DNA from 3 places in the Paraburkholderia sp. GAS82 genome. Region 2 is predicted to be linked to each of the others. Evidence: predicted binding sites of a transcription regulator. Region 2 holds the regulator's gene; each other region holds the start of a gene.
The links. The regulator FNR, encoded in region 2, switches genes on or off when oxygen is low (the NO sensors DNR and NnrR bind a similar motif). The targets are predictions, from matches to a motif close to TTGATNNNNATCAA.

Region 1: cyoA (ubiquinol oxidase subunit II) is a predicted target of FNR. The motif match lies at 1,954-1,967, and genes of this name have one in related genera.
Region 3: cyoA (ubiquinol oxidase subunit II) is a predicted target of FNR. The motif match lies at 3,036-3,049, and genes of this name have one in related genera.

What each region holds. Positions count from the first base shown of each region.
Region 1 covers NZ_JBNDLX010000020.1:404-6,198, forward strand. Annotated here, with positions in the region: gene P3T17_RS37050 (complex I subunit 4 family protein) at 278-1,825, shown strand; gene cyoA (ubiquinol oxidase subunit II) at 2,143-3,036, shown strand; gene cyoB (cytochrome o ubiquinol oxidase subunit I) at 3,040-5,034, shown strand; gene cyoC (cytochrome o ubiquinol oxidase subunit III) at 5,034-5,639, shown strand; gene cyoD (cytochrome o ubiquinol oxidase subunit IV) at 5,640-5,795, shown strand, end outside.
Region 2 covers NZ_JBNDLX010000007.1:439,506-445,300, forward strand. Annotated here, with positions in the region: gene P3T17_RS23795 (FadR/GntR family transcriptional regulator) at 1-173, opposite strand, end outside; gene P3T17_RS23800 (universal stress protein) at 449-922, shown strand; gene fnr (fumarate/nitrate reduction transcriptional regulator Fnr) at 999-1,757, shown strand; gene P3T17_RS23810 (SUMF1/EgtB/PvdO family nonheme iron enzyme) at 1,915-3,237, shown strand; gene P3T17_RS23815 (hypothetical protein) at 3,387-4,028, opposite strand; partial or broken gene P3T17_RS23820 (TniQ family protein) at 4,194-4,613, opposite strand; gene P3T17_RS23825 (TniQ family protein) at 4,845-5,795, opposite strand, start outside.
Region 3 covers NZ_JBNDLX010000001.1:847,705-853,499, reverse strand. Annotated here, with positions in the region: gene cyoC (cytochrome o ubiquinol oxidase subunit III) at 1-11, opposite strand, end outside; gene cyoB (cytochrome o ubiquinol oxidase subunit I) at 11-2,020, opposite strand; gene cyoA (ubiquinol oxidase subunit II) at 2,024-2,917, opposite strand; gene P3T17_RS03740 (ABC-F family ATPase) at 3,299-4,891, opposite strand; gene P3T17_RS03735 (dodecin) at 5,092-5,298, shown strand; gene P3T17_RS03730 (BMP family ABC transporter substrate-binding protein) at 5,435-5,795, opposite strand, start outside.

The sequences.
Region 1 (5,795 bases), on a different contig from region 2:
GCACATTTAGTGTTAAGCACGCAACACCGAAGTCCACAATAGAGTCTACCGACTACTGCACTAATTACTTAACACCTGTTTGCGGCGCTGCAAAAATCTTAATTTCAGGTTATGCTCGTTAACCCTTGATGCCTATGCGTCATTTGGACACGTTGACCTGGCCCCCGAATCAAGCGTTGTACCCGTCAAATGAAGTCGAAATGTAATATAAATTTCAATGCTTTCAGTTTGACGGTTTTGATCCGGACGTTTTCCTGCTTCAGTCTTTAAAGAATAAATGCAATCCGCACCGCTTCTAAGCCTTCTGATCTGGGTCCCCATTGTGGCGGGCATCATCGTTCTGCGAGTGGGTTCGGGTTCGCCTGGCCGGGCTCGTTGGCTCGCGCTCATCGGTGCACTTGCCGGCCTCGTGCCTGCGATCCCGCTGGTTGCTGGTTTCACGAACGGGTTGCCGTCAATGCAGTTCGTGGAGAACGTGAAGTGGCTGCCGTCGTTCGACATTGCGTGGCACCTGGGCGTAGACGGGATCTCGTTGTGGCTGATCGTATTGACTGCACTGACGACGGTCGTGATCGTGGTGGCGGGCTGGCAATCCATCACGGTGCGCAGCGCGCAATACTTCGGCTCGTTCCTCATGTTGTCGGGCTTCATGCAGGGCGTGTTCAGTTCGCTGGACGGCATGCTGTTCTTCATCTTCTTTGAAGCGACGCTGATTCCGCTGTACCTGCTGATCGGTACGTGGGGCAACAAGAACCGCTCGTACGCCGCGGTCAAGTTCTTCTTCTTCTCGCTGATCGGCTCGCTGATGATGCTGATCTCGATGCTCTATCTGTTCGCGCAGACCCACAGCTTCGACCTCGAAGTCTGGCGCAACGCGCATCTGGACTTCGTGCCGCAAGCGCTGATTTTCCTCGGCTTCCTCGCCGCCTTCTCGGTGAAGGTGCCCATGTGGCCGGTGCACACCTGGCTGCCTGACGTCCACCTCGACGGCCCAACCGGCGCCGCCGTGATGCTCGGCATGCTGAAGATCGGCGGCTACGGTCTGCTGCGCTTCGCGTTGCCGATCACCCCGCAAGCCAGCCACTTCTTCGCGCCGGCAATGATCACGCTGTCGCTGGTCGCCGTGATCTACTCGAGCCTGCTCGCGCTCGTGCAAACCGATATCCGCAAACTGCTCGCTTACTCGTCGATCGCCCACATGGGTCTCGTCACGCTGGGTCTGTTCATCTTCAATCCGCTCGGCCAGGAAGGCGCGATCATGCAAATGATCTCGTACGGCGTCGTGTCCGGCGCCATGCTGCTGTGCACGGGCATGTTGTACGACCGCACGCAAAGCGGCTCGATCGACGCCTACGGTGGCGTCGCCAACACCATGCCGAAGTTCGCTGTCTTCGTGATGCTGTTCTCGATGGCCAACGTCGGCTTGCCGGGCACGGCAGGTTTCGTCGGCGAGTTCATGGTGTTGATGGGCGCGATCGGCTTCAACTTCTGGATCGGCGCAATTGCTGCGCTGACGGTGATCCTGAGCGCCGCCTACACGCTGTGGATGTACAAGCGCGTGATCTTCGGCGCGATCGCCAATGCACGCGTCGCGAAGCTGACCGACCTCGGCAAGCGCGAGTTCGTCCTGCTCGGCGCAATGGCGGTACTGGTACTCGCGATCGGCATCTATCCGAAGCCGTTCACGGATGCAATCAACCCGACGTCGACCAGCCTGCTCGCGCAGACCAGTCGTCCGGCACAACCGGTCGAGTCCGCTGCTGTCGAGAACGCAGAGCATTTGCAAGCACGCGCTGCGGTAAACGCAACACACGCGCCGGGTTGAGTGCATTGATTGTGTAGCTGCGTCGTGCCGCTAACACGATACGACGCGCTACCTGAAGCGCGTGCGATCGCGCAGATGTGCGGTCGTTACTTGCTCGCGGTCCATAGCTGAAGCAGTTGTTTTATCTCTTGATGTACGGCAAGCGCCGATCATGTGCGCAGGATTGTGCGGCAACGTGTCACACACTTCACGCTCGCAACAGATCGTTGCAAAAATCGCTGTTTATAACGAGATAGCACGGCTTTACTATGCGACCGCTTACTAATGGAGAGCGGTCGGATGTTGTTCGTCACAGTCGTAAAGAGCAGGCAATCGATATGAAAGAAAAAACTCTACGGGGGGCGATGAGCACAGTCGCCATTGGCCTGGTTGCGCTGCTCTCGGGCTGTAGCAATCTCGATCTGCTGAATTCCAAGGGCAGTGTGGGAATCGCGGAGCGTAACCTGATCGCGACGTCGACATGGGCCATGCTCATCGTCGTGATTCCGGTCATTGCCATGACGCTGCTGTTCGCCTGGCGCTATCGCGCGTCGAACAAGAGCGCCGAATACCGACCCACCTGGTCGCATTCCACGGGCATCGAGATCGCGATCTGGACGATTCCGACGCTGATCATCCTGTTCCTCGGCGTACTGACGTGGAAGAGCACGCACGAGCTCGATCCGTACCGTCCGCTTGAATCGAGCGTGAAGCCGATCAACGTCGAAGTAGTCGCACTCGACTGGAAGTGGCTGTTCATCTACCCCGATCTGGGCATCGCGTCGGTCAACCAGCTCGCGCTTCCCGTGGGCACGCCGGTCAACTTCAATATCACGTCGGACTCGGTGATGAACTCGTTCTTCATCCCGCAACTCGGCGGCCAGATCTACGCAATGGCAGGCATGCAGACGAAGCTGCATCTGATCGCGGATGAGCCAGGCGACTACGCCGGCGAGTCGGCGAACTTCAGCGGCAAGGGCTTCTCGGACATGAAGTTCCGCGCGATCGCCTCGTCCCCGGAAGAATTCAACGCGTGGGTTGCCAAGGTGCGCGCATCGTCGGACCGCCTCGACATGAACCGCTACAACGTCGTGTCGCAGCCGGGCGAGAAAGCGCCGGTCACCTACTTCTCGTCGGTCGATCCAAAGCTCTTTCACAACATCATTGCCCGCTATAACAACGGCAACGTCATGGATATGAAAGACGATAGCAACTGCAAGGCCAAGGGGTAACGCATGTTCGGTAAATTAACCCTCGACTCGATTCCGTACCACGAGCCGATCATCATGTTCGCCGCGGCCCTGATGGGCATCGGCGCGGTTACGGTGCTCGGCGCCGTGACATATTTCGGCAAGTGGCGCTACCTGTGGACCGAGTGGCTCACGTCGGTCGACCACAAGAAACTCGGCGTGATGTACATCGTCGTGGCGATGATCATGCTGCTGCGCGGCTTCGCCGACGCAATCATGATGCGCACGCAACTGGCGATCGCGTATCACAACCCTGGCTATCTGCCGCCGCATCACTACGACCAGATCTTCTCCGCGCACGGCGTCATCATGATTTTCTTCATGGCGATGGTGTTCATGGTGGGTCTGATGAACCTGATCGTGCCGCTGCAGATCGGCGCACGCGATGTGGCGTACCCGTTCCTGAACTCGCTGTCGTTCTGGATGACGGCAGTCAGCGCCATCCTGATCAACATCTCGCTCGTGATCGGTGAATTTGCTCAGACGGGCTGGCTGGCATATCCGCCGCTGTCGGAACTGCAATTCAGCCCAGGCGTCGGCGTCGACTATTACATCTGGAGCTTGCAGCTCTCGGGTATCGGCACCTTGCTCACGGGTATCAACTTCTTCGTCACGATCGTCAAGATGCGCGCGCCGGGCATGACGTTCATGAAGATGCCGGTGTTCACGTGGACCGCGCTGTGCACGAACGTGCTGATCATGGCTGCGTTCCCGATTCTGACGGTTACCCTGGCGCTGCTCGGCCTCGACCGTTACCTCGGCATGCACTTCTTCACGAATGAAGGCGGCGGCAACGCCATGCTGTATCTGAACCTGATCTGGGCGTGGGGCCATCCGGAGGTCTACATCCTGATCCTGCCCGCGTTCGGTATCTTCTCCGAAGTCATTGCGACGTACGCGAAGAAGCCGCTGTTCGGCTACAAGACCATGGTCTACGCGACCTGCGCGATCATGGTGCTGTCGTTCCTCGTGTGGCTGCACCACTTCTTTACGATGGGTTCGGGCGCGGACGTGAATGCCTTCTTCGGCATCGCGACCATGATCATTGCGATTCCGACCGGCGTGAAGGTTTTCAACTGGCTGTTCACGATCTACAAGGGCCGCCTCGAGTTCTCGACGCCCGTATTGTGGACGCTCGGCTTTATGGTCACCTTCACGATCGGCGGTATGACCGGCGTGATGATGGCGATTCCGGGCGCGGACTTCGTGCTGCACAACAGCCTGTTCCTGATCGCTCACTTCCACAACGTGATCATCGGCGGCGTGCTGTTCGGTTATCTGGCTGGCTTCAACTACTGGTTCCCGAAGGCATTCGGCTTCAAGCTGAACCAGAAGCTCGGCAAGGCCTCGTTCTGGTTCTGGCAAATCGGTTTCTGGATCGCTTTCCTGCCGCTGTACGTGCTGGGCTTCATGGGCATGACGCGCCGTCTGAATCACTACGACAACCCGCAATGGCATCCGTGGCTGCTGCTGGCCGAAGTGGGTGCTGTGCTGATCGCAATCGGTATCGGCCTGCAACTGCTGCAGATCTTCGTCAGCATTCGCGACCGCAACCTGCCGCAGAACCGCGACGTTTCCGGCGATCCGTGGGATGGCCGTACGCTGGAATGGTCGACCACGTCGCCGCCGCCGGTCTACAACTTCGCTATCGTGCCGACGGTGCATGAGCTGGATGCGTTCACCGACATGAAGCAACGCGCGAAGACCGACAAGACCAAGCCGGTGTACCGCGACATTCACATGCCGTCGAACACGAGCGCAGGTTTCTTCATTGCCGCGTTCAGCCTGGTGCTCGGCTTCGCCGCAATCTGGCACATCTGGTGGCTGGCGATCATTGGCCTGGTGGGCGCGATCGGCACGGTGATCGGTCGCAGCTTCAGTAATGACAACGGCTACTACATCCCTGCCAGCACGGTTCAGGCGATCGAAGAACGTCGTAGTGGCGCTGGCGAAGCGCTCGAACTGGCAGAGGTGGATTAATGTTGACGAAGACTCATCTGGCGCACGAGGTCCACGACGCGGACCACGTGCCATCGCAATCGGTGTTCGGTTTCTGGCTGTATCTGATGACCGACTGCATCATCTTTGCCTCGCTGTTCGCCGTGTTTGCGGTGATGAGCCACCAGTTTGCCGGTGGCCCGAGTGGCAAGGATCTGTTTGAAATTCCCGGCGTTGCACTGGAAACGGCCGCGCTGCTGCTGAGCTCGATTACCTACGGCTTCGCGATGATCGGCGCACACCAGGGCAAGAAGGGTGTGCTGCTCGGCTGGCTCGCGGTGACGTTCCTGCTCGGTGCATCGTTCCTCGTGCTTGAACTGCGCGAGTTCTCGCACCTGATCGCGATGGGCGCAGGTCCGGACCGTAGCGCGTTCTGGTCGTCGTTCTTCACGCTGGTCGGCACGCACGGTTTGCACGTGACCTGTGGCCTGCTGTGGATGATCGTCCTGAGCGTGCAGGTGATCCGCAGTCCTGAACTGACCGAGCGCGAACTGACGCGCCTGACGTGCCTGAGCCTCTTCTGGCACTTCCTGGACATCGTCTGGATCGGTGTCTTTACCTTTGTCTACCTTACGAGTGTGATTTAAATGGACCACGCCCATACCGCTCACTCGGGTGAAAGCCATGGCAGTTTCGGCAGCTATACGGCCGGCTTCATCCTGTCCGTCCTGCTGACCGCTGCGGCGTTCGGCATCATCATGACCGGTTCGTTGACCGGCCATAGCGCAGTGCTGGCAATCGCC
Region 2 (5,795 bases):
GCACGCAGACGGGCCAGCGCCTCGCGTACCGTGGGCCGCGAGGTCTCGAAGCGCTCGGCCAGCGCGTGTTCGGTGGGCAGCCGCTCGCCTTCCTTGTACTCGCCTTCGAGTATGCGATTGAGGATGTCGCCGTAGATCTTGTCGGGCAGGCCCGTCGATTTGCGCTCGTTCATCATCGATGAAGGTTTCAGCTTGTCAGAATAGGCCACAATTGTAAGGCAAACAGGGTGGATTGCCTGCTCAAAGATTGGTTAGGTGGACTGCACGCCCGCCGCAAAGGCTCACCGGACGGCGTTCCGCCTATATGACCCTACCTGCGGAAATTTGCCAAGTGTTTGATTTACATCCCGACAAAAAAACACAATCCCGCACATGATCTAAGCTGAAACCGGCAATCAGGCGGCAACAGGCGCAGCCGGTCCCGAACCCTTTCCACGCGGAGTCCAACATGTACAAACGTATCCTCGTAGCGGTCGACGGCAGCAATACCTCGCGCCGCGCATTTGAATCTGCGCTGAACCTGGCGGGTTCCATGGGCGCGGTACTCCAGCCGTTCTACGTCGTCGAAAACACGCCAATGTATTTCGAGGCGCCCGGCTATGACCCGTCTATCCTGCGTAACCGGCTGATCGAACAGGGCAAGGAACTGGGCGCAGAATTTACCCAGGCGATGCGCGAAAAAGGCGTTTCCGGCGAGGTGGCGGTCGCCGAGGCCACGGCGGTCGACGATGTCGCCACCGTGGTGCTGAAGGCCGCCGCCGCGTTCAACGCCGATCTGCTCGTCATGGGCACGCACGGGCGCCGGGGCGTCCAGCGGCTGTTCCTCGGCAGCGTTGCCGAACGCTGCGTGCGTCAGGCTGCGCTACCTGTGCTGCTGGTGCCTTCGGCGGCAGGACAGGAGCACGACGCCGCATCGGCTTGACGCGTCATTTTGCCGCGAAACGGTGGATAACCACGGTGGGACAATGGATTAATTCCCTTACAAACGGTCGTACACCATGCTTACGCCCACCGCCGTAGTTCGGCCTCCAGCCCGTCGCCGCCGCCCCTCCACCAGCCTGCCGGTACCCCGCAGCATCGCGCGCTGCTCGAACTGCGCGATGCGGCCGCTCTGCATGCCGCAAGGTCTCTCCCCGGACGAACTGCCGAAGCTCGAAGCGCTCATCTGCAGCGCGCGCCCGGTCCAGCGCGGCGAGACGCTATACCGCTCCGGCGACGCGTTCGGCAATCTGTATGCGGTGCGCTCCGGCTCGCTGAAAACCACCCTGGCTTATCGCGACGGCCGCGAGCAGGTCACGGGCTTGCGCCTTGCCGGCGAGGCACTCGGCTTCGACGGCATCAGCGAAGACCGGCACGCCTGCAGCGCAACCGCGCTGGAAGACAGCACCGTCTGCATCATTCCGTACGTCAAGCTCAAGCGTCTGTGCCGCGACATCGGCTCCATGCAGGAGCGTCTGCACAAGCTGATGGGCGAGCAGATCGTCCGCGAGGCCGCGCAAATGATGGTGCTCGGCTCGCTGTCCGCCGACGAACGGGTTGCCGCGTTCCTGCTCGATGTATCGGAACGCAACGCAAAACGCGGATATTCGTCCGCGGAATTCAACCTGCGCATGACGCGCGAGGACATGGGCAGCTATCTCGGCACCACGCTGGAAACCGTGAGCCGCACCCTGTCAAGATTTCAAAAGCGCGGCCTGATCGACACGCAAGGCAAGTTCATCCGTATCGTCGATCTGGACGGACTGCGGCACGTGTAAGCCGTGAGGCGTCACACGGCGCGGCCCCGCGCGCCGCGCCTGTCCCCGGACGCTTCAGTTCCACCACCATCCGCCTCCCCTGTGGCTCCGCCTTGGCACGTCTCCTGCGACTGCGGTACAGTCTTCAAACTGTCCCCCATCCAGGAGACCCGGCGACATGAATCGTGACCCCACCCCGCATCATCCGCTAGTCCAGCGCCTGATCGACGCGCGTCAGATCACAGACGCCCTCTTCTCCATCGTCAAACCCGAGTACCTGTACGAACGGCCGATCCGCGAGCGTCACCGGGTCGTGTTCTACATCGGCCATCTCGAGGCGTTCGACCGGAATCTGTTCGATCAGCGTCTGTGCACGTTGCCCGCTTTCAATGCTTCGCTCGACCAGTTGTTTGCCTTCGGCATCGACCCGGTCGACGGCGGCCTGCCGACCGACGTGCCCGACGACTGGCCGTCGCTGGAGGCCGTGCACGGCTACGGCCAGCAGGCACGCGAACAGATCGACCGTGAACTGGCGGCCTTGAACATCGACGGCGACCCCGAGGCGGATGACGCCCAGGATGCCACGGCCGCGCAGTTGCTGAACGTGGCCATCGAGCACCGTCTGATGCATGCCGAGACGCTCGCCTACATGCTGCATCAGTTGCCGCTTGCGTGGAAGGTAGGCGCACCTGGCCGCGAAGACGGCCAGGCGGCGACGAGTTCCGAGCGTCGCACCTTCGGGCCGGAAGAAGCGGCCATGGTCCAGGTGCCGGCTGGTTCGACGCTGCTCGGCATGCCGCGCGACAGCGGCCGCTTCGGCTGGGACAACGAGTTCGGAGAACTGCGCGTCGACGTGCCCACCTTCGAGATTGACCGCTACATGGTGACGAACGGCGCCTTCCGCGAGTTCCTGCTTGCCGGTGGATACCACCAGCGGGCCTGGTGGAAAGACAAGGACTGGGTCTGGAAGGAGAGCGAGGGCATCAGCCACCCCGCCGGCTGGTCGCAACGCGACGGTGACGGCGAGTGGATGCTGCGCACCATGTTCGAAGAGATCCCCTTGCCGCTCGACTGGCCGGTCTACGTCAGCCACGCGGAAGCCAGTGCGTACGCCCGCTGGGCCGGCAAAGCATTGCCAACCGAAGCGCAGTGGCAGCGCGCCGCGCACGGCGCCCCGCACGCAGCATCAGGCAACTTCGATTTTCGCAGCTGGGATCCGCAGGCCGTGGATGCGCATCCCGACAACATCAGCGCATTCGGGGTGGAAGGTCAGTTCGGCAACGGCTGGGAATGGACCTCGACGTTGTTCGATGCGTTGCCGGGGTTCGAGCCGTTTCCGTTCTACCTGGGATACTCAGCGAATTTCTTCGATGGGCAGCATTACGTATTGAAGGGTGGTTCGCCACGCACCGCGCAATGCATGTTGAGACCCGCGTTTCGAAACTGGTTTCAAGCGCATTATCAGTATGTGTATGCGGGGTTTCGGTGTGTGCGCGGGTGACAAACAAAGCGTAAGTTGATCGTCAAAACAGCCTTATGCTTTATTGCAAATACTGGCCGACTTATGCTTTATTTTCCCCACCCAAAGCGAATATGGAGGCGAGCAGAAAACGTGCGGGGTGTCTCGGGACGAGTATGAGCTGCCCCCAACTAAAGCTTACCTCGTATTACCAGTTTCAGTATGCGACTGCTTTCCGTGCCGGGCCAGAACCCTGCCCCTGTCTCCGAGCGAGCAACGCACTCTGTAAGCCGGCCGCCCGTCGCCTCAACTTCTCTCTTGATCTCATGCAGCCTTTGCACGAGCCGTTGCCTACGCGCGCGACGCCTCTTGGCCCTTTCAATTTCGTCCTTTCTTCTTATGGTGGCTACTAGTTCCGGGAGTATTACTTCCATCCTCCTTGGAGCGACGCGCACCGATTGCGCGAGTTCATGTAACGACATTCCAGGCATCTCACCAGCCGCCTGTTGAAACGCTAGAGCGAGCTCAGCATCGCGGATCGTCCTGCGGCGCGCCCGGGGGATAGCATCGGACGGCTGGTAAGCCCGCTCGATTTTCCCGTCAAGCAGACGTACGAGATTCGCGCCAGTTGTCAAGCATATCGTCATCAGCAAATCGATGGGGACCCTTGATCGGCCGCCAAGCGTATACAAGTGACCCACATCCATTCTAAAAAATCGGGATGCCTCCATTACGCTGCCGAACTCATCAACGAGGTGGCACAAGACCGCCTCAGCAGCGACGCCACGATCAAACTCCTTGCCATCCGATATCGCCGCAATCAGATCGGCCATCTGCGAGGCGATTATAAGTTTGTTCCCGGTTGCCCGTCTTGCAGGGTGTTCGGAACAGCCATACGACACCGATCCACAGCATGGACATACACCAAATAGATTCGGTGCCTTTGCGGACCCGTACTGCATCGGGATGAGACACGAGCAAGACATTAAGTCGATCTCATGGAATGGACATGCGTCCACTATGGAAATGTCCCACAGCACCCGGCCCCACGCATCTGGAAATGGAGATTCCTCAACACACACAGGGCAATAACGCCCGGCGCCATCTATCCCTCCGATCATTAAAGCGAAGTTATTTCGAAATGGTAGTAGTGCGCATTTATGAAGACCGTCGCAGCCCGTCGCTAAAGTGAGCGATTCTGCCTCTTTGCCCGGACTGTTATATCGATTGCGCAATCCGCGACGACTCGGATAAATTTCGGAAAGGTACGATTTTAATTTCACATAAGGTACGCAGTGCTGGAACGCGAGGCGACGCATGAAGCTTCCGACGCTTTCGCAGTCCCACAAACCGAGACCAATAGGCTTCAACGGATAAAGGATGGTTCCCGTCGTTTGCACATCTACCTGATTTACCACGGTACGTACCTTTATCAACTAGTGCAACTAACCATTACGTATCGAAGACTCGACAATTCAAGAAATCTAGCCTACGCGCGCTAGAAGCAGATCGGCGAGCACGCTGTTTGGAGTTGGTGATCGAAAAACCTCGGGCAATGTGAACGACTAACCTGTCATCTCCTCGTTGGTGCAATCGCTGCACTTCGGCATCGCCCTACTCGCGCTGTACTAATGCAGCGGCTGACGAGACTAGTCGTTCTGCGCATCCTGCTCACGCCTGAAAGGCTCTTCAAAGCGTGAGCCTCGACTTACACAAATGCCCGATTCGAGCCACACATTGCGTAGCGTAACGGATTTACCTGCGTTCTTCAGATTCTGGGCAACGGATTCAATCGATGCTTGTGCCTCAAGTATGCGCGCGGCCGTATTAATGCTTCTTGCCGAGCGCCAACGCGCTGTGAGCATCGCCGCCTCCTCCGGCAGACGTTTCGAAATGGTTGAACGGTCGCAACCTATATAAGCCGCAACAGCCGCCACGGAGGGATCTTGCAGGACAGCAAGCGCAGAATCTATCTTTTCGCGCAACTCATCAAGAGAAGTGATCCGAGTTCGGCGCGCGTGAGGCTTATAGCGAAAGTCCGCCCCTTCGGAGCATTGCGCCGGGCCTCGCAACACATCAACGACATTTATACCGCATGCCGCGCAGAGCGCGAGCAGAGGGGCGTACTTGATAAGCCTGACTCCGTGAATCCAATCGTATAGCCTGGCTTTGTTGAACCCGCATACTGCAGCTGCGCGAAATGGGAAGCCATCGCCTATCTGGGTCGCGAGCCCGCGGATACGCTCAGGCGCCAACGGTGCGTCAAAATTCTCGCCATCCGAGACCGCAGCAATGAGCATCGCTGACTGACGCGCCACCCACTGCTCTGCGAGCGACGCGCCTACGTGGGAAACCGCCCGGCAAGCGTAGGCGATCGAGCCACACTCGGTACAGACCCCTGGCATGTGAACTCTATGCCACCTCGGACGGCGTTGGGGTGTCTCCCGTCCGCATTCAGAATCGACCAGTCGCACCGCGTGAACCGGACAGCAACTGACTGCCTTCAGATCCCAAAGAAGCGGACGGTGCAGTTGGGCAAACTCTGCGGCTCCGTAGCACAGCGGACAGTGGCGAAGACGGAGAGAGGACATGCCCGCCAA
Region 3 (5,795 bases), on a different contig from region 2:
GTATGTGACATCAGTTGACCTCCGCAGCCGCAAGCCGCTCGTCATGCTTCGTTTCGCCTGCCCCGCCGCCCTGCTCTTCGATCCTCCGGACCGTCTCGGCGGGGATCATGTAGCCGTCGTTATCGCCGAAGCTGCGCCCGATCACCGTCGCCATGATGGCGACCAGCGCGGCCACCGCGAGCCACGTGATATGCCAGACTCCGGCGAAGCCCAGCAACAGGCTGAAGATGCCAATAAAGAGGCCTGCGCTCGTATTCGACGGCATATGAATGTCGCGGTATACCGCCACCTTGCCGAGGCCCTGCCCGGTTTCCTTCATATGCGTGAAGGCATCGAGTTCATGCACCACCGGGATCGTCGCAAAGTTGTAGACGGGCGGCGGCGACGCCGTGGCCCATTCGAGCGTTCGGCCATCCCACGGATCGCCCGTCGCATCGCGGTATTCGGGCAGCTTGCGGTTGCGCACGCTGACGATCACCTGCAGAACCTGGCAAACCACACCCAGCGCGATAAACACCACACCGCAAGCCGCGGCGATCAACCACGGATGCCACGCCGGGTTGTCGTAGTGGTTCAGACGTCGCGTCATGCCCATGAAGCCGAGCACATAGAGCGGCATGAACGATACGTAGAAACCGACAAACCACAGCCAGAACGCGGCCTTGCCGAGTTTTTCGTTCAGCTTGATGCCGAACACCTTCGGGAACCAGTAGTGAACACCGGCCAGATAACCGAACACCACACCGCCGATGATGGCGTTATGGAAGTGGGCGATCAGGAACAGGCTGTTGTGCAGGACAAAGTCCGCCCCGGGGATGGCCATCATCACGCCGGTCATGCCGCCGATCGTGAACGTAATCATGAAGCCGATCGTCCACAGCACCGGGGCGGTGAATTCGAGGCGTCCACGGTAGATCGTGAACAGCCAGTTGAACACCTTCACGCCGGTCGGGATGGCAATGACCATGGTCATAATGCCGAAGAACGCATTGACATCCGCACCCGAGCCCATCGTAAAGAAGTGATGCAGCCAGACGAGGAACGCCAGTACCGTGATCACACACGAGGCGTAAACCATCGTCCGGTAGCCGAACAGCGGCTTCTTCGCAAAGGTCGCGATGACTTCCGAATAGATGCCGAAGGCCGGCAGAACCAGAATGTAGACCTCGGGGTGACCCCAGGCCCAGATCAGGTTCAGATACATCATCGCGTTGCCGCCGCCATCATTCGTGAAGAAGTGCATGCCGAGGTAACGGTCCAGACCGAGCAGCGCGAGCGCAATGGTCAGGATCGGGAACGTCGCCATGATCAGCACGTTCGAGCACAACGCGGTCCACGTGAACACCGGCATCTTCATCAGCGACATGCCCGGTGCGCGCATCCGGATGATGGTGACAAAGAAGTTGATACCCGTGATCAACGTGCCCACGCCCGACAGTTGCAGACTCCAGATGTAGTAGTCCACCCCCACACCCGGACTGAACTGCAGTTCGGAAAGCGGCGGATACGCGAGCCAGCCAACCTGCGCAAACTCACCGATAACGAGCGACAGGTTGATCAGAATCGCGCTGATCGCGGTCATCCAGAAGCTGAGCGAGTTCAGGAACGGGAACGCGACGTCACGCGCTCCGATCTGCAGCGGCACGATCAGGTTGAACAGACCCACCATCAACGCCATCGCCATGAAGAAGATCATGATGACGCCGTGCGCCGTGAAGATCTGGTCGTAGTGATGCGGCGGCAGATAGCCCGGCGAGTGATAGGCGAGCGCCAGTTGCAGGCGCATCATGACCGCGTCCGCAAAGCCGCGCAGCAGCATCAATACCGCAACCACGATATACATGACGCCGATCCGCTTGTGATCGACGCTGGTGAGCCATTCGCTCCACAGCCATTTCCATTTGCCGAACCACGTCAACGCGCCGAGCGTGGCAAGGACGAGGACCGCCATCAGGGCGCCCGCGCCCATGATGATGGGCTGATCGAACGGAATCGCCGATAGTGTCAGTTTTCCGAACATGTGTTACCCCTTCGTACTGCAATTGCTGTTCTGCAGATCGAGAACGTTGCCGTTGTTGTACTTCGCAATGATGTTGTGGAACAGCTTCGGATCGACCGATGAGAAGTAGCGCACGGGCGCCTTCTCGCTGGGCTGCGCCACGGTGTTGTATTCGTTCATGTCGAGCCGGCCGGACGACGCCTTGACCTTCTCCACCCACGCGTTGAACTGCTCGGGATTGGTGGCGAGTGCCCGGAACTTCATGTCGGAGAAGCCCTTGCCGCTGAAGTTGGCCGACACGCCGGCATAGTCGCCCGCTTCATCAGCGACGAGATGCAACTGGGTCTGCATGCCCGCCATGGCGTAGATCTGGCTGCCCAGACGCGGAATGAAGAACGAGTTCATGACCGAGTCCGACGTGATCAGGAAATTAACGGGCGTACCCACCGGGAAGGCCAGTTGATTGACCGATGCAATGCCGAGATCCGGATAGATGAAAAGCCACTTCCAGTCGAGCGCCACGACCTCGACGTTGATCGGTTTCACCGCCGATTCGATGGGCTTGTAGGGATCGAGCTCGTGCGTGGTCTTCCACGTCAGCACCCCAAGACACAGAATGATGATGGACGGCACCGTCCAGATCACCACTTCGATCGCCGTGGAATGCGCCCATTTCGGCGCGTAGGTCGCGCCGCGGTTGCTGGCCCGGTAGCGCCAGGCGAACCAGAGGGTCATCAGAATGACCGGCACCACGACAATCAGCATCGTGTAGGTCGCTGTGCCGATCAGCGATTTTTCCGCCGCGCCAATGCTGCCTTTCGGATCGAGCACATCGAGCTTGCTGCAACCGGAAAGGCATGCAGCCAACGCGCCCCCCAGGGGTATCCATACCCTGTTGTTAAGGACTCCCTTGTTCATCATATTTGCCTGCTTTTCATTGAACCACCCCTGAAATCCGCTGCATCTTCGCAACACGCAACCCACGCAGTTAAATGCGTACGCCGCCGGATTCTACGAGTGAAAGCTCAGGCGAAATTTGATCTCCGCCAAGGAAAACGCAGAGCGGATGTCATTTTTTGTGGAGGCGGGGACGGCACGCGGGACCGAGCGGGTAAAACAGCGAGCAACGACGCGATTGCCGGCAAGCTACCGGGCATTCGTGGGGAGATAGAAGAATGGAAAACTGGGGGAGATTGAGGCGCGATCGAATCGCGTTACTGCGGGAATCGCGTTGTAACCATCATCAGATCAGGATGGCTACAACGCGAGTTACATCATGAAGCGGCAAGCGCCTCTTGCTTACTGCACGCCCTGGCTAGCCAGGAAATCCTCGTAATTGCCGCCGAAGTCGTACAGCGTGCCATCCGTGCGCACTTCGATAATCCGGTTCGCCAGCCCGCTCACAAACTCACGGTCGTGCGACACGAAAATCAGCGTGCCATCGTATTTGTCGAGCGCGATCTGCAACGATTCGATCGACTCCATGTCCATGTGGTTGGTCGGCTCGTCCATCAGCAGCACGTTGTGGCGGCCCAGCATCAGCTTGCCCCAGATCATGCGGCCCTTCTCGCCACCCGAAAGCACCTTCACCGACTTGCGGATGTCGTCCGCATTGAACAGCAGCCGGCCCAGCGTGCCGCGCACCATCTGCTCGTCGTCGCCTTCCTGGCGGTAGCCGTCGATCCAGTCCATCAGCGTGATGTCGTCCGGAAACTCTTCGTACGTGTCCTGCGGCATGTAACCGACATTCGCGTTTTCGGCCCACTTAACCGTACCGTGCTCAGTCTTGATGCCACCCTGCAGTGAACGCAGCAGCGTGGTCTTGCCGGCGCCGTTCTGGCCGATGATGGCAATGCGCTCGCCCGGCTGCACGCTGATGCTGAAGTTGCTGAAAATCGTGCGTTCGTACTTCTTCGTGATGCTGTCGGCCACCACGGCGATGTTGTGCAGCTTCTTCTCGTATTCGAAGCGGATAAACGGGTTCTGCCGCGACGAGGGCTTGAATTCCTCGATCTTGATCTTGTCGATCATCTTCAGACGGCTGGTGGCCTGGCGGGCCTTCGACTTGTTGGCCGAGAAGCGGCGTACGAAGTCCTGCAGATCGGCGACACGTTCCTTCGCCTTCGCATTGGCATTCTGCTGACGCTCGCGAGCCTGCGTGCTGGCCAGCATGTAGTCGTCGTAATTGCCCGGATAAACCTTCAGCGTGCCGTAGTCCATGTCTGCCATGTGAGTGCAGACCTGGTTCAGGAAGTGTCGATCGTGCGAGATGATGATCATCGTCGAGTTGTACTGGTTGAGCACGTCTTCCAGCCAACGGATCGAGTTGATGTCCAGGTTGTTGGTCGGCTCATCCAGCAGCAACACGTCCGGCTTCGAGAACAGCGCCTGGGCGAGCAGCACGCGCAGCTTCCAGCCAGGCGCCACGTTGCTCATCGGGCCGTTGTGGTCTTCGATCGCAATGCCGATACCGAGCAGCAGTTCGCCCGCACGCGCTTCGGCCGTGTAGCCGTCGTACTCGGCGAACTTCGCTTCGAGTTCGGCGGCGTGCATGTAGTCGTCATCTGTAGCGTCCGGATTCGCGTAGATCGCGTCGCGCTCGGTCATGGCGGCCCACATTTCCGCGTGGCCCATCATTACCACGTCGAGCACGCGCACGTCTTCGTATGCGAACTGGTCCTGGCGCAATTTGCCCAGACGCACATTCGGTTCGAGCATCACGTTGCCCGAACTCGGTTCCAGATCGCCGCCAAGAATCTTCATGAAGGTCGACTTGCCGCAGCCGTTTGCACCAATCAGGCCATAGCGGTTCCCTCCCCCGAATTTGACGGAGATGTTCTCGAAGAGGGGCTTCGGCCCGAATTGCATGGTGATATTGGCGGTAGACAGCACGGCGCGTCCTTTGAATGAATATGCGGCGAACAACCCAATATTTTAGCAGGTTATCAAGATGTTAGCCCGCGCATAGCTGCTTTTACCGCCTTCAGGGACCACTCCGTCCCAGGCATGCCATGTGCGTAACAACCCAGCAATGCGAATGGGGCACGATTGCCTATACTTTTTTCACTAACCTGAAGATGAAGGAGGAGATGATGAAAGACCACGTATACAAGCAGATCGAACTGACCGGCTCGTCTGAGAAATCGAGCGACGATGCGATTCGCACCGCCATTGCAAAAGCGTCCAAAACCCTGCGCAATCTGCATTGGTTCGAAGTGACCGAGACGCGGGGTCACATCGAAGACGACAAGGTCGTGCACTGGCAGGTGACCATCAAGGTCGGTCTGCGGATCGAATAAGTAAAAAAAGCTGCGTCCGTGAGGACGCAGCCCTTGAAAGCAGCGGTTGCTAAACCGCCGCCTTGTCGACTGTCTGCGTTGACCGGCACGCGGCGCCGGCAGTCACCCGCGTCGCACCCGCCAACGCGCGTGGCGATTACTTCGGCAAGTCGCCGTCCACGCCTTCCACATACCAGTTCAGACGCTGCAGTTCCGGATCGGCCAGCGTCTTGCCGGCCGGCACCTTCACGTTGCCCGACTGATCCTTGATCGGACCGGCGAACACATCCCACTTGCCGCTTGCGATCTGGTCGCGCTTCGTTGCGACATCCTTCAGCGCATTGGCCGGAATCGCCGACGTGTTCAGGTCATCCAGGCTGACGGCCTTCTGCGGAATGCCCCACCACACCGGATCGTTCTTCCACTTGCCATCCAGCACCTGCTGGACCACCGCCGTGTAGTACACGCCCCAGTTGCCGACCACCGAACCCAGGTGAGCGTCAGGACCGAACTTCTTC